Regions from separate parts of the Nitratireductor kimnyeongensis genome, predicted to be linked through region 1. Evidence: predicted binding sites of a transcription regulator. Region 1 holds the regulator's gene; each other region holds the start of a gene.
The links. The regulator LexA, encoded in region 1, represses DNA repair genes until DNA is damaged. The targets are predictions, from matches to a motif close to TGTTCNNNNTGTGTTCNG.

Region 1 (3,320 bases):
GCGATGCCGCGCTCGCGCTTGGCGACTGCCCGGTAAAGCCGGAGCCATTGTCGGCCTTCCAACCCAGACGGGCTTGGCTCGTGGTTGACGCATTGTTCGGTGCGGGTCTGAAGCGCCCCGTGGAAGGAGGGGAAGCCGCCATCATTGCAGAGGTGAGCAATAGCGGGCTTGCTGTGGTTGCCATCGATCTGCCAACCGGCTTATGCGGGTTGACCGGAAAGCCGCTCGGGTCAGCCTTTTCAGCGGACCTGACTGTCACGTTCTTTCGTAAAAAGCGCGGACATCTCCTCGTGCCGGGGAGGCAAATTTGCGGTGATCTTGTCGTAGCGGATATCGGCATTGCCGACAGTGCGCTTCATGCTGTCGGCTGCAAGGTTTGGGAAAACCAGCCTCCGTTGTGGCGGCCAATCTGGCCGAAAATCACCGCAGGCACCCACAAATATTCGCGTGGTCATGTGGCGGTGGTATCCGGTGGGGCCATCACGACCGGGGCAGCGAGACTTTCAGCGCTCGCAGCGGCGCGTGCGGGGGCAGGTGCCGTGACAGTGCTTTCGCCCGCCAACGCGCTTTCGATCAACGCTATGCATCTGACGTCGATCATGTTGCGCAAAGCAGATACGGTGAGCGAGTTGCAGGCATTTCTTGTTGACCGCAAACCCTCCGGGGCCCTCCTGGGACCAGGTGCCGGCACAGGTGGGCGAACGCGCAGTTTCGCACGCGCGCTTCTCGATCAGGCGACTGAAGCGAGCGGGCTGGTCTTCGATGCAGACGCGATCACTGCTTTTCGTGACCGGGCGGATGTGTTTTTTGGAATGATCAGGGCTTCCGCCGGCAAGGTGGTTCTCACGCCGCATGAAGGCGAGTTCGCCCGACTTTTTCCCGAACTTCAAGACGGAACAGGCGTTTCCAAAGTGCAGCGCGCCCAGGAAGCGGCCGAGCGATCGGGCGCAACCCTTGTGCTCAAGGGATTTGATACGATCGTGGCGGCACCCGACGGGCGGGCCGCAATCAATGTGAATGCCACCCCGCATTTGGCGACCGCTGGATCTGGCGATGTGCTGTCGGGAATTATCGCAAGCCTGATGGCTCAAGGGATGCCGGCTTTTGAAGCGGCGTGTGCGGGGGTGTGGGTTCATGCAGAAAGCGGTCGAACATTCGGGTATGGATTGGTCGCCGAAGACCTGCCGGATCTGCTGCCAGAGGTGTTGCAAAGATTGTTTTATAAGAAGGTGACCCCGTCAGCCCAAGCGAGATCCTGAGCGAACTCCTGGCCGCATTCATGAAACAGGGAACCAGGCGGGGTAGGCAAAACAGACGCCCCTCCGCCAGCAGGTTCAATAACGCCGCATCAAGCCAACCAGCCGTCCCTGAACCTTTACCCTATCGGGACCGAATATCCGTGTCTCATAAGCCGGATTGGCGGCTTCGAGGGCGATGGACGCTCCCTTGCGACGGAAACGTTTCAGGGTCGCTTCTTCCTGATCGACCAGGGCGACGACGATCTCGCCGGGATTGGCGGTCTGGGTTTCGCGGATAATCACCGTGTCGCCATCGAAGATGCCGGCCTCGATCATCGAGTCGCCCTTGACCTCCAACGCATAGTGATCGCCCCCACTCAGCATGTCCGGAGGCACGGCGATGGAATGGGTCTGGTGCTGAATGGCATCAATAGGAACGCCCGCAGCAATGCGCCCCATGACCGGCACAGACACGACACCGGCAATGGCGTCATCGTTGCTTGCTGCCGGCTTGGGCGGGGCAGGAGGCGCTTTGCCGAGACTGCCCTCAATGACGCTGGGCGAAAACTTGCGTGCGCCGGCATTCAGGCCCGGTGCAATCGAATCGGGCAGGCGCAACACCTCCAGGGCACGAGCCCGGTTGGGGAGCCGGCGGATAAAGCCGCGCTCCTCAAGAGCGGTGATCAACCGGTGAATACCCGACTTCGACGCAAGGTCCAGCGCCTCCTTCATTTCATCGAATGAAGGCGGGATTCCAGTCTCCTTCAGCCGCTCCTGGATGAACAGGAGAAGTTCGTGCTGCTTGCGGGTCAGCATGGGCGCCACCGAGAATCAGTTAAAAACAAAACCAGAACATACTCTATATGTTCCAGTTGTGTTCCGCAACTCCCGGTGTTGTCGTTCGACGTCTGCCGTCACGGCGCGCTGAACAGAGCCTTTGCGCCATCGGCTACGAACTGCACGGCAAGAGCTGCAAGGATCACACCGAGAAGTCTCGTCAGTATCGATCGTCCTGTCTCGCCGAGGAAATGGTCGACGCGGTCTGCAAGTGTGAACACCGCATAGGTAATGGCGATGGTCGTCAGAAGAATTCCCAGCAATGCTGCGGTGCCGACGAGGCCGCTGAAGGATCCGGAAAGAAGCACGGTGGCAGAGATCGCGCCTGGACCGGCAATCAGGGGAATTGCCAGCGGAAATGCGGCGATGTTTCGGATCATGTCTCGGGTGATTGCGCGTTCAGCACTCTTTTCATGCCGCTCCTGGCGACGTTCGAAGATCATTTCGAAAGCGATGAAGAAGAGGAGCAGTCCGCCGGCGACGCGGAACGCCGGGAGCGTGATACCAAACACGGAAAGTATGGCGCTGCCGGCCACGCCAAAGAGGGCTAGGACCGCAAAGCCGATAGTTGCGGCCCGGACGGCGACCTGATTGCGCTCAGATCGATTCATCCCGACCGTCAGCGCGAGAAAGAGCGGTGCCAGGCCCGGTGGGTCCACGGTGACCAGCAGTGTGACGAACGCGTTGAATAAGGTCTCGTAACCTGCCATCGGGGCCTCCCTTGAGACTGTCTAACCCAGTTGGGAGGCTTCAGAAAAGCTCTGATTATCAGCGTGTGTGTGGATGCTGCGGCAATTTGTCATCGACGCCATTCACAGACCACCCATATGCGTCTGAAATTGCGTTGGATTTCCTCGGCGCCAATCTCTGCTCCGATTGGAGAATCAATGGCGCTTCATATATAAGAAGTCAGTGATTCCTTATTTTGTGTGTGATCCGATTTGACTGACCAGACAACGCCGACCGGACCGGGCGAGCCCGACGATATCGAGCCGATTTCCATCATCGAGGAGATGCAGCGCTCCTATCTCGATTACGCGATGAGCGTTATCGTGAGCCGCGCTCTCCCGGATGCGCGCGACGGTTTGAAGCCGGTGCATCGGCGCATTCTCTACGCCTCTCACGAAAGCGGTTATCACTGGAACCGCAAATATGTGAAATCGGCACGTCCTGTCGCCGATGTGATGGGTAAGTATCACCCCCATGGCGATGCGGCGATCTACGATGCGCTCGTGCGCATGGCTC
Region 2 (3,320 bases), 420 kb from region 1:
AACGCGTGGTTGACACCGTCATAGACATGGATCGTGAAGTCCTTGCCCGCTTCTTCAAGCGCGGCTCGGTAAGCGTCGATCCCCGCATTGATGCGCTCGTCGAGCCCGGCATAGTGAAGCAGCAACGGCGCTTCGATTTTGGCAACCTCAGCCGCATCTGCCTGACGCCCGTAATAGGCCACACCTGCGTCAAGCTCGGGATCGTTCACGGCAAGCTGGTTCACCAGCCCCCCACCCCAGCAGAAGCCGATTGCGCCGACATTCCCGTTGGTCGCATCATGTCCGGCAAGAAACGCCTGCGTTGCAACCGCATTGCCCACGGTCTGGCCGCCTTCAAGCTGACCGATCATGTCGCGCGCCTTGTCCTCGTCTTCTGGCGTACCGCCCGACGGCGACAGAAAGTCAGGCGCAAGCGCTACGAAGCCTTCAAGCGCCATGCGCCGTGCCACATCACGGATATGCGGATTGAGACCACGGTTCTCGTGAATGACGATCACCGCCGGAAGTTTTCCGTCGGCTCCGGCCGGGCGGGCGAGGTAACCCATCATTTCCCCACCTTCACCGGCATAGGTGACTTCTTCCGCGGTGAGGCGATCATCATCTTCAGCCACCATGGCCGCCCGCGCGGAATTGGCGGCGAGCATGGGCGCGATGGCCGCCGCTGCAGCCCCCGAACCGGCAAGCTTGGTCAATCTGTTCATGAAGGCACGGCGATCGAGCGTGAGATGCGTGTATTCGTCATAGGCGTCGATCATCGCCTGTGTGATCTTCGGCTGATCCTGCATGAAATCACTCCCGATTGTTGTCAGACCCCGCTGGGCAAAGACTATCGTCCCTGTGGCTGAGGTCCACTCACACCCGCGTGAGCGACGGCAGACTTTCGCTCACGACCGCCGATGCCTATATCTTCGGGAGCAAAAGCTAGGAGCGATCCTCATGTGGTCCATCGGAGAATTATCGAAGCGGGTGGGCGTGAAAGTGCCGACAATCCGGTATTACGAGGAGACCGGCCTGATCGAACCGCCTGAACGCTCTTCCGGCAATCAGAGGCGCTATGGCCGCAACGCGATGGACCGCCTGACTTTCATCCGGCATGCCCGCGATCTCGGCCTCGGCATCGACGCCATTCGCTCGCTGATCGAGTTGAGCGGGCATCCGGAAAAGCCTTGTGAGACGGCCGACAGCATCGCCCGCGAACATCTTGGTGAGGTGCGCGAGCGCATCGCCCGCCTCCAGAAGCTCGAACAAGAGCTGCAACGCATTGTGGACAGTTGCGACAGCGGCACGGTCTGCGATTGCTACGTTCTTCGCGCACTGTCCGATCATTCGCTTTGTGAAAGCGACCACTGATCATCAGAACGGATGAATTTGCCGGCTGTCAGCATCTTGGTTCATGGGCTGCAAACCGGTACAAATGGAAAACATCCTTGGGCTTTGCCCCCCGAATCACCATATGCAGGTCCGATGTCCGGCTTTCCTGACGATATTCCGTTCTTCGACGAGGACGACCCGACCCCGCCTCCCCCGGCAGCGCAGAAGCCGTCCGGCATTGCCGCGCGCGCCATGGCCGCGCGCTCGGGCGGTCCCGACACGCGCTATCTCGATGCACTCAATCCCGAACAGCGGCTTGCCGTCGAGACGACCGAAGGCCCCGTCCTGGTGCTTGCGGGTGCCGGCACCGGCAAGACCCGCGTTCTGACCACGCGTATCGCGCATATCCTGGCCTCCGGCCGCGCCTATCCCTCGCAGATTCTCGCCGTGACCTTCACCAACAAGGCCGCGCGCGAAATGAAAATGCGCATCGGCACGCTGGTGGGCGAAGCCATCGAGGGCATGCCTTGGCTGGGAACGTTCCACTCCATCGGCGTCAAGATCCTGCGCAAACATGCCGAGCTTGCGGGGCTCAAAAGCTCCTTCACCATTCTCGACACCGACGACCAGATCCGCCTGATGAAGCAGATCATCCAGGCCGAAGGGCTCGACGACAAGCGCTGGCCGCCGCGCCAGTTCGCGCAAATGGTCGATGGCTGGAAGAACAAGGGCCTCGCGCCCAAGGACATTCCCGAGGGCGATGCGCGCGCCTTCGCCAATGGCAAGGGCCGTGAACTCTACGCCGCCTACCAGGACCGGCTGAAGACACTCAACGCCGTCGATTTCGGCGATCTCCTGTGCCATCCGATCCGCATTCTGCGCGATCACCCGGATGTGCTTGCCGACTATCACCGAAAGTTCCGCTACATTCTCGTCGACGAGTATCAGGACACCAACACCGCGCAGTATATGTGGCTCAGGCTGCTGGCCCAGCGCCCCAAGAGCACCGAACCCGTCAACATCTGCTGTGTGGGCGACGACGACCAGTCCATCTATGGCTGGCGCGGAGCCGAGGTCGACAACATCCTGCGTTTCGAGAAGGATTTTCCCGGCGCCGCCGTCATCCGGCTGGAGCGCAACTACCGTTCCACCGCCCATATTCTGGGTGCTGCCTCCCACCTCATTGCCCACAATGAGGGTCGGCTTGGCAAGACGCTGTTCACCGAACAGTCCGATCCCGACGACCCCAAGGTCAAGGTCCATGCCGCCTGGGATTCGGAGGAGGAAGCGCGCGCCGTCGGCGAGGAGATCGAGGCGCTTCAGACCAAGGGCCACGCGCTCAACGACATCGCCATCCTTGTGCGCGCCTCCTTCCAGATGCGCGAGTTCGAAGATCGTTTCGTCACGCTGGGGCTCAACTACCGCGTCATCGGCGGCCCCCGCTTCTATGAGCGCATGGAAATCCGCGATGCCATGGCCTATTTCCGCATCGTCGCGCAGGCCGCCGATGATCTCGCCTTCGAGCGCATCGTCAACGTGCCCAAGCGCGGGCTGGGCGAAGCCAGCGTGCGGCAGATCCACGACGTGTCGCGCATGCGCGAAGCCACCCTTCTGCAAGCCGCGCGCGATCTCGTCGGTACCGAAGAGATGAAGCCCAAGCCGCGCGCCTCGCTGCGCACGCTGGTCGACAATATCGAACGCTGGCAGGGCATGCTCGACCGCACGCCCCACACCGAACTTGCCGAGATCATCCTTGAAGAGTCCGGCTATACGGACATGTGGAAGAACGACCGCTCCGCCGAGGCACCCGGCAGGCTCGAAAACCTCAAGGAGCTGATCCGCTCCATGGAGGATTACGACAGTCTGCGCGGCTTCCTCGAACATGTTGCTCTCGTCATGGATGCCGAACGCGACGAGGAACTCGACGCCGTCAGCCTGATGACGCTGCATTCGGCCAAGGGTCTGGAGTTCCCCACCGTGTTCCTCCCCGGCTGGGAGGAAGGCCTCTT
Region 3 (3,320 bases), 330 kb from region 1:
ACGCACACATTTCTGTGCCGACACCGCCCGGTCATAAGGCCTTGTCTCAAGGCCGGTGAACACGTTCTTGAACGGGACCATACCGGCATTGGTGAACATCAAGGTCGGGTCGTTGCGCGGCACAAGCGGGCCAGAAGCCACGATCTCGTGTCCGTTCTTCTTGAAATAGTCGAGAAAGGTCGACCGGATGTCGTTGACGCCACTCATGATTCAGCCTTTGCGAGAAGCCCGCTTGAAAAGCGGGGAACAGAAGCCCGCCTTTTAACGCCAGCACCCGGACGTGTCCAGAAATCCCGTGACGCGGCAAAGGACAGGACCATCTCCCCAAGGGAACACATAAAAAAACACCGCCAGAAGGTGGCGGTGTTCTGTGACGTCATCGGACTGAAGCACGCTGGCCCTGCAGTGTTGCCAGAGCCAGCGAGAATGAGGTTCTACTCCTCAGCGTCTCCGCCATCCTGGTCGCCCGGTCCGGTATCATCAAGGAACTTCTCGGCAATCAGGCCTGCATTCTGGCGCAGGGCCAATTCGATCTCCTGCGCGGCCTCGGGATTGTCATGCAGGAACTGCTTGGCGTTCTCACGCCCCTGCCCCAAACGCTGCGAATTATAGGAAAACCAGGCGCCTGACTTTTCGACAATGCCGGCCTTCACGCCGAGATCAATCAGTTCGCCCGTCTTGGAGACGCCCTCGCCATACATGATATCAAACTCGACCTGCTTGAACGGCGGGGCCATCTTGTTCTTAACGACCTTGATACGGGTTTGATTTCCCACCACCTCATCACGATCCTTGACAGAACCGATGCGGCGAATGTCGAGACGCACCGAAGAATAGAATTTCAGCGCATTGCCGCCCGTCGTCGTCTCCGGCGAGCCGAACATGACACCAATCTTCATGCGGATCTGGTTGATGAAGATCACCATGGTCTTCGACCGGGAAATGGAGGCCGTCAGCTTGCGCAGCGCTTGGCTCATCAGACGGGCCTGCATGCCCGGCAGAGAATCGCCCATTTCGCCCTCGATCTCGGCGCGCGGCGTCAGGGCAGCAACCGAGTCGACCACGATCACGTCAAGCGCACCGGAGCGCACGAGCGTGTCGCAGATCTCAAGCGCCTGCTCACCCGTGTCGGGCTGTGAGATCAGAAGGTTTTCCAGATCGACACCCAACTTGCGGGCATAGACAGGATCGAGCGCATGTTCGGCATCGATGAAGCCGCAAATGCCGCCCTTCTTCTGTGCCTCGGCAACCGTGTGGAGCGCCAGAGTCGTCTTACCGGAGCTTTCCGGACCGTAGATCTCGATAATGCGACCGCGCGGCAGTCCGCCGACACCCAGGGCAATATCGAGGCCCAGCGACCCGGTGGAGATGGTCTCGATTTCGACCACCTGATCATTGGCGCCGAGCCGCATGATCGATCCCTTGCCGAAGGCACGTTCGATCTGCGATAGCGCCGCATCCAGAGCCTTGGTTTTGTCCACCGAATTATCCTCTACAAGCCGCAATGAGTTCTGAGCCATGATACAACACCCCTTCGAGGTCAATGGAGGCGGTTCCGCCAAATCCGCGATAGCTATATGTACCCTTTTTGTTCCATTTTCGCAATAGGCTTTATGCCACTGAAAAACATCGATAAATCAATTTTGTTCTTTTTTTGTACATTCATGATCACGATCATCGCTCCATTGCGCTTGCCACCCTCTAAGCATCAGAGCGGAGGAACATTCCTGCGCTGGGCGATTCGGAAAGAGTGCCTATGAACGCCAGTAACCGACCTTGCCTGCTTGCCGTCGGTGGCGCTCACATGGACCGCCGTGGGCGGCTGGACGCTGCACATATTCCAGCCACGTCCAACCCTGGACGCATGCGCGAAGACGTCGGCGGGGGCATATTCAATGCCGCGCGCATGGCAGGCCGGCGCGGTATGGCCGTATCGCTCCTTTCCCTGCGTGGCGGGGACGCGGCGGGCGAGACGGTGGCACGCGCCATTGAGGAAGCGGGGTTCGAAGACCTCTCGGCGACTTTCCTCGACCGCATGACACCGAGCTACACGGCGATTCTCGATCATGATGGAGAGCTTATCACCGGTCTTGCGGACATGACGCTCTACGATACGGCATTCGCCAAGCAGTTGCGGCGCTCGAAAATGCGGCAGGCTGCGGCTGCGGCCGATGCCATACTCTGCGATGCCAATCTCCCCCCGGAAGCGCTGACGCAGTTGGTCTCTATCCGTGGAGCGGCATCCCTTCATGCAATTGCGGTCTCGCCGGCGAAGGCCGGACGGCTGATTTCCCATTTTTCCCAACTCTCTGCGCTCTTCATGAATGCGCGGGAGGCGCGCGCGCTTGCCGGGCTTCCATCCGGAGGTCCCATCCTGGAGGCTGTAAAGACGCTTCAGGTTTCAGGCTTAGGCGCGGGCGTCATCACCGAAGGCGGCGAGGCCGTCACGGTCTTTACACCCGAGAACCAGTGGCGAATTGACCCGCCACGCGCGGAAACTGTGGTGGATGTGACTGGCGCCGGCGACGCGCTGGCTGGTGCAAGTGTTGCGGCGCTCATGCGTGGCCTGCCCCTGCAGGAAGCGGTGCGCGAGGGCGTGGCCGCGTCCGGACTTGCCGTTGGCTCTGCCTCGGCAGCGCCCGAATTCGATATTAGCGCCTTCGATGCGGCGCTCGCGCGGGTGCCCGCCCCGCGTCGTGTTTCATAAAGGAGTTCCTCCCGTGCGTTCCAACAACATTATCGATGTCCATGCGCCGGTCGCCGAAGCCCTTGCCGAAGGCAAGCCGGTGGTGGCGCTGGAGAGCACCATCATCACCCATGGCATGCCCTGGCCGCGCAACAACGAGATGGCCGGGGACGTGGAAGCACTGATCCGCGAGGAAGGCGCCATCCCAGCTACGATTGCAGTGGTCGACGGGCGGCTGAAGATTGGTCTGTCGGATCAGGAGCGCCAAGCCTTGGCGCAGACGAAGGATCCGATGAAGCTTTCGCGCGCAGATCTGGCCTTCGCCATCGCCGAGGGGAAAAGCGGTGGCACGACCGTGGCCGCGACGATGATCGCCGCGCACATGGCTGGGATAGCCGTTTTCGCCACAGGCGGCATCGGTGGGGTACACAAGGGCGCGGAGACGAGTTTCGATATCTCGGCCGATCTTGACGAACTGGCGCGGACGCCCGTCATCGTCGTTTCTGCGGGGCCGAAGGCGATCCTCGACACCGAGAAGACGCTGGAGGTGCTGGAAACCCGTGGCGTTCCAGTGGTCACCTATGGCACTGACACAGTGCCAGCCTTCTGGTCGCGCCATTCGCCCTACCCCGCT
Region 4 (3,320 bases), 810 kb from region 1:
TTTCGCAGCCCATGTCCCCATCGGCGAGACCAATCTCGTCACCCGCGCCCGCGATCTTCTGCGCGAAAAATTCGGAGAAGCGGCCCGCGCTCCCGTTCACCTGCATCTTGAAAAGAACCTGCCTGTTGCCTCCGGCATCGGCGGCGGCTCGGCCGATGCGGCTGCCGCGCTCAGGCTTCTCGTCCGCCACTGGCAGATCGACATCGACGAGGCTACGCTGGCCCGGCTCGGCCTCAGCCTCGGCGCGGATGTCCCCATGTGCCTGGCATCGAAACCGCTCGTTGCGCGTGGCATTGGCGAAGCGCTCGAGGAACTGCCGCATTTCCCCGCCCTGCCGCTCGTTCTCGTGAACCCCAATATCCCGCTCTCCACACCCGAGGTCTTCTCCAGGCTTGAGCGGCGCGAAAATCCCCCCCTCTCGCCCCTCGGCGCATTCACCGACACGGTGTCTGCCGCCCATTGGCTGAAGGAGGCGCGAAACGATCTGGAAAAACCCGCCTGTCAGATCGTGCCCCAGATCGAGGAGGCGCGCGATGCGCTGAAGGAAGCCAATGCGCTTTTTGCCCGCATGTCCGGCTCCGGCGCCACCTGCTTCGGCGTCTTTTCCACCCGGCCCGGGGCGGATCAGGCTGCGGCCCTTCTTCAAGAGCGCCATCCCGACTGGTTTGTCCTTGCCACCGAAACACGCTCCCCCGTTCCCACGCAAGCCGAGAACGCTCATGTCCAGCACGCCCGTGCGTGAATTCATTCCTGTCCGCTTCGCGGTGCTGACCATTTCCGACACGCGCGGCCTTGAGGACGACCGCTCCGGCCAGACCCTTGCCGAGCGCATCGATGAGGCCGGCCACACGCTCGCCGATCGAAAGATCGTCGCAGACGATATCGCGGCCATCCAGATGGCCGTCAAATTGTGGTGCGCCGATCCCGGGGTCGATGCCGTCATCACCACGGGTGGCACCGGCTTCACCGGGCGCGACGTGACGCCCGAGGCGCTGGAACCGCTGTTCGACAAGCGCATGGACGGCTTCTCGCAGGTCTTCCATCGCATCTCCTTTGAGAAGATCGGCACGTCCACCGTCCAGTCGCGCGCCACGGCGGGGCTCATCGACCAGACCTTCGTCTTCGTGTTGCCCGGCTCCACCGGCGCCTGCCGCGATGCCTGGGACGGTATCCTGAAAGACCAGTTCGACTACCGGCACATGCCGTGCAATTTCGTGGAAATCATGCCGCGCCTTGCCGAGCATCTGAAACGCGGCGGCGGCAAGTCCGCCTGATCCCTTCCTGACCTTGATAACCTGAAGCATTTTGCAGTCAGGTGGAATCACCTGACGTCCACGCAAATGCGGAAAAACAGACAGATAGAGCGGAGCAGCGTTTCCGTGAAACGGTGAACCGCTCTGAAAGCTGCGGCACCGTCCCCGCTGCCCTTTTCGCACGCCTGTGGAAAACTCGCACGCCTCGATTTCGTCAAAAGTTCTTGCTTTGTTCTCATTCCTCGAATAGGAATAGATTCATCGGAAGCGACGCTGATTCTGCTTTCGGCTCTAGGGTCAGAACTTGGCCCCGCGTCCTGGAAAGTCAGCGAAATCGCTCAGTCATGGAGCAAGCCATGGAACAGATTGTGAGAGCAGATGCAGCCGCCTTCAATGGCGGTGGGGCCGCGACAGCCAACACGGTCATCGACCGGTCGGGCATTCGCATCGATTCCGAGCGTCGCCGGGGTCGGGCAGCGGGCATCAACCCGTCTGGCCGCTATGAACCGGTCTCCCGCCATGTCTTTGACGATGGCTGGGGCTCGCTTGAGGAATTGCCTCCTTTCAAGACCGAGGTTCAGGTGGAGAGGCCGCGCACCATCATCACGCGCAACACCTCGCCCGACATCTCCTTTGACCGCTCCATCAATCCCTATCGCGGTTGTGAGCATGGCTGCGTCTATTGTTTCGCCCGCCCCACCCATGCCTATATGGGCCTGTCGGCAGGACTGGACTTTGAGGCGAAGCTCTTTGCCAAGCCCGATGCCGCACGGCTTCTGGAGCGCGAGATTTCCAAACCGGGTTATCAGCCACGGACCATCGCCATCGGCACCAACACCGATCCCTATCAGCCCATCGAGAAGAAATACCGCATCATGCGCGAGATCCTCGAAGTGCTGGAGGCGCACGGGCACCCCGTCGGCATCGTCACCAAATCGGCGCTCGTCATGCGCGATATCGACATTCTCTCCCGCATGGCGGAGAAGGGATTGGCCAAGGTCGCGCTTTCCGTCACCACGCTGGACCGCAAGCTGGCACGCACCATGGAACCACGCGCGGCGACGCCCGCGCGGAGACTGGAAGCCATCCGTGCGTTGACCGACGCCGGCATCCCCACATCCGTGATGTTGGGCCCTGTCATTCCCGGCCTCACCGACTGCGAAATCGAGCGCATTCTGGAATCCGCCGCCACAGCCGGCGCGCGCGAGGCGGGTTATATCATTCTGCGTCTTCCGCTGGAGGTCAGCCCCATTTTCAAGGAATGGCTTCTGCGCCACGCGCCCGACCGCTATCGCCACGTCCTGTCGCTGATCCGCTCCATGCGCGGCGGCAAGGATTACGACGCGGAATGGGGCAAGCGCATGAAGGGCACCGGCCCCTATGCCTGGCAGATCGGCAGGCGCTTCGAGATCGCGGCAAAGCGGCTCGGGCTCAATCAGCAAAAGCGCAAGCTGAGGACGGATCTGTTCAAACAGCCCCAGCCGGGAGGCGAACAACTCATGCTGCTTTGACAGTGTCTTGCCGGATCCGCCCACTGCTCCGGATTCCGTATCGCAGATCAAAGCGTCGGAGCGGCACCACGTTTCCGTGAAACGTCGCCTTTCCCGACAGCACATCCTTTCCGTCCGGCTTGCATCCCCGTAGCCGACGGTCGCTTCCCGGCCCATCCGCCCCCCTTGTTGCCGGGAGGCCCTTGCGGAGAATCGGAAGCGATGCGAGCATCGCCGCACCATGGCTCGCACGCGTTCCGATTCTCCCACTCTTTTTGATCTGCCCGTTCGCCCCGACTTCCAGATGGAGGCCGCTCTCCTGCGCGAGGGCCTGGCCCCCGTGGCAGGGCTCGACGAGGCAGGCCGCGGGCCGCTTGCAGGCCCTGTTGTGGCCGCCGCCGTCATTCTTGATGCAAACCGTTTGCCTGAAGGGCTGGACGATTCCAAGCGGCTGTCTGCCGAAGCGCGCGATCGGCTCTTCCAGGCGATCATCGAGATGGCCGTCAGCGTCTCTGTCGCGTCCATCTGTGCGGCAAGCATAGATCGGTCCGACATTCTTCGCGCCAGCCTTGAGGCC

Region 2: a site for LexA is predicted at 1,407-1,424, ahead of KW403_RS01715 (ATP-dependent helicase). Genes of this name have one in related genera too.
Region 3: a site for LexA is predicted at 1,579-1,596, ahead of recA (recombinase RecA). Genes of this name have one in related genera too.
Region 4: a site for LexA is predicted at 1,473-1,490, ahead of KW403_RS13930 (PA0069 family radical SAM protein). Genes of this name have one in related genera too.

What each region holds. Positions count from the first base shown of each region.
Region 1 is NZ_CP078143.1:3,742,151-3,745,470, reverse strand. It holds gene KW403_RS17770 (NAD(P)H-hydrate dehydratase) at 1-1,259, shown strand, start outside; gene lexA (transcriptional repressor LexA) at 1,335-2,054, opposite strand; gene KW403_RS17760 (MarC family protein) at 2,153-2,785, opposite strand; gene gyrA (DNA gyrase subunit A) at 3,017-3,320, shown strand, end outside.
Region 2 is NZ_CP078143.1:369,421-372,740, forward strand. It holds gene KW403_RS01705 (dienelactone hydrolase family protein) at 1-785, opposite strand, end outside; gene KW403_RS01710 (MerR family transcriptional regulator) at 937-1,350, shown strand; gene KW403_RS01715 (ATP-dependent helicase) at 1,465-3,320, shown strand, end outside.
Region 3 is NZ_CP078143.1:3,416,447-3,419,766, reverse strand. It holds gene alaS (alanine--tRNA ligase) at 1-207, opposite strand, end outside; gene recA (recombinase RecA) at 435-1,520, opposite strand; gene KW403_RS16215 (carbohydrate kinase family protein) at 1,757-2,707, shown strand; gene KW403_RS16210 (pseudouridine-5'-phosphate glycosidase) at 2,721-3,320, shown strand, end outside.
Region 4 is NZ_CP078143.1:2,932,468-2,935,787, reverse strand. It holds gene KW403_RS13940 (4-(cytidine 5'-diphospho)-2-C-methyl-D-erythritol kinase) at 1-742, shown strand, start outside; gene moaB (molybdenum cofactor biosynthesis protein B) at 720-1,274, shown strand; gene KW403_RS13930 (PA0069 family radical SAM protein) at 1,610-2,764, shown strand; gene KW403_RS13925 (ribonuclease HII) at 2,985-3,320, shown strand, end outside.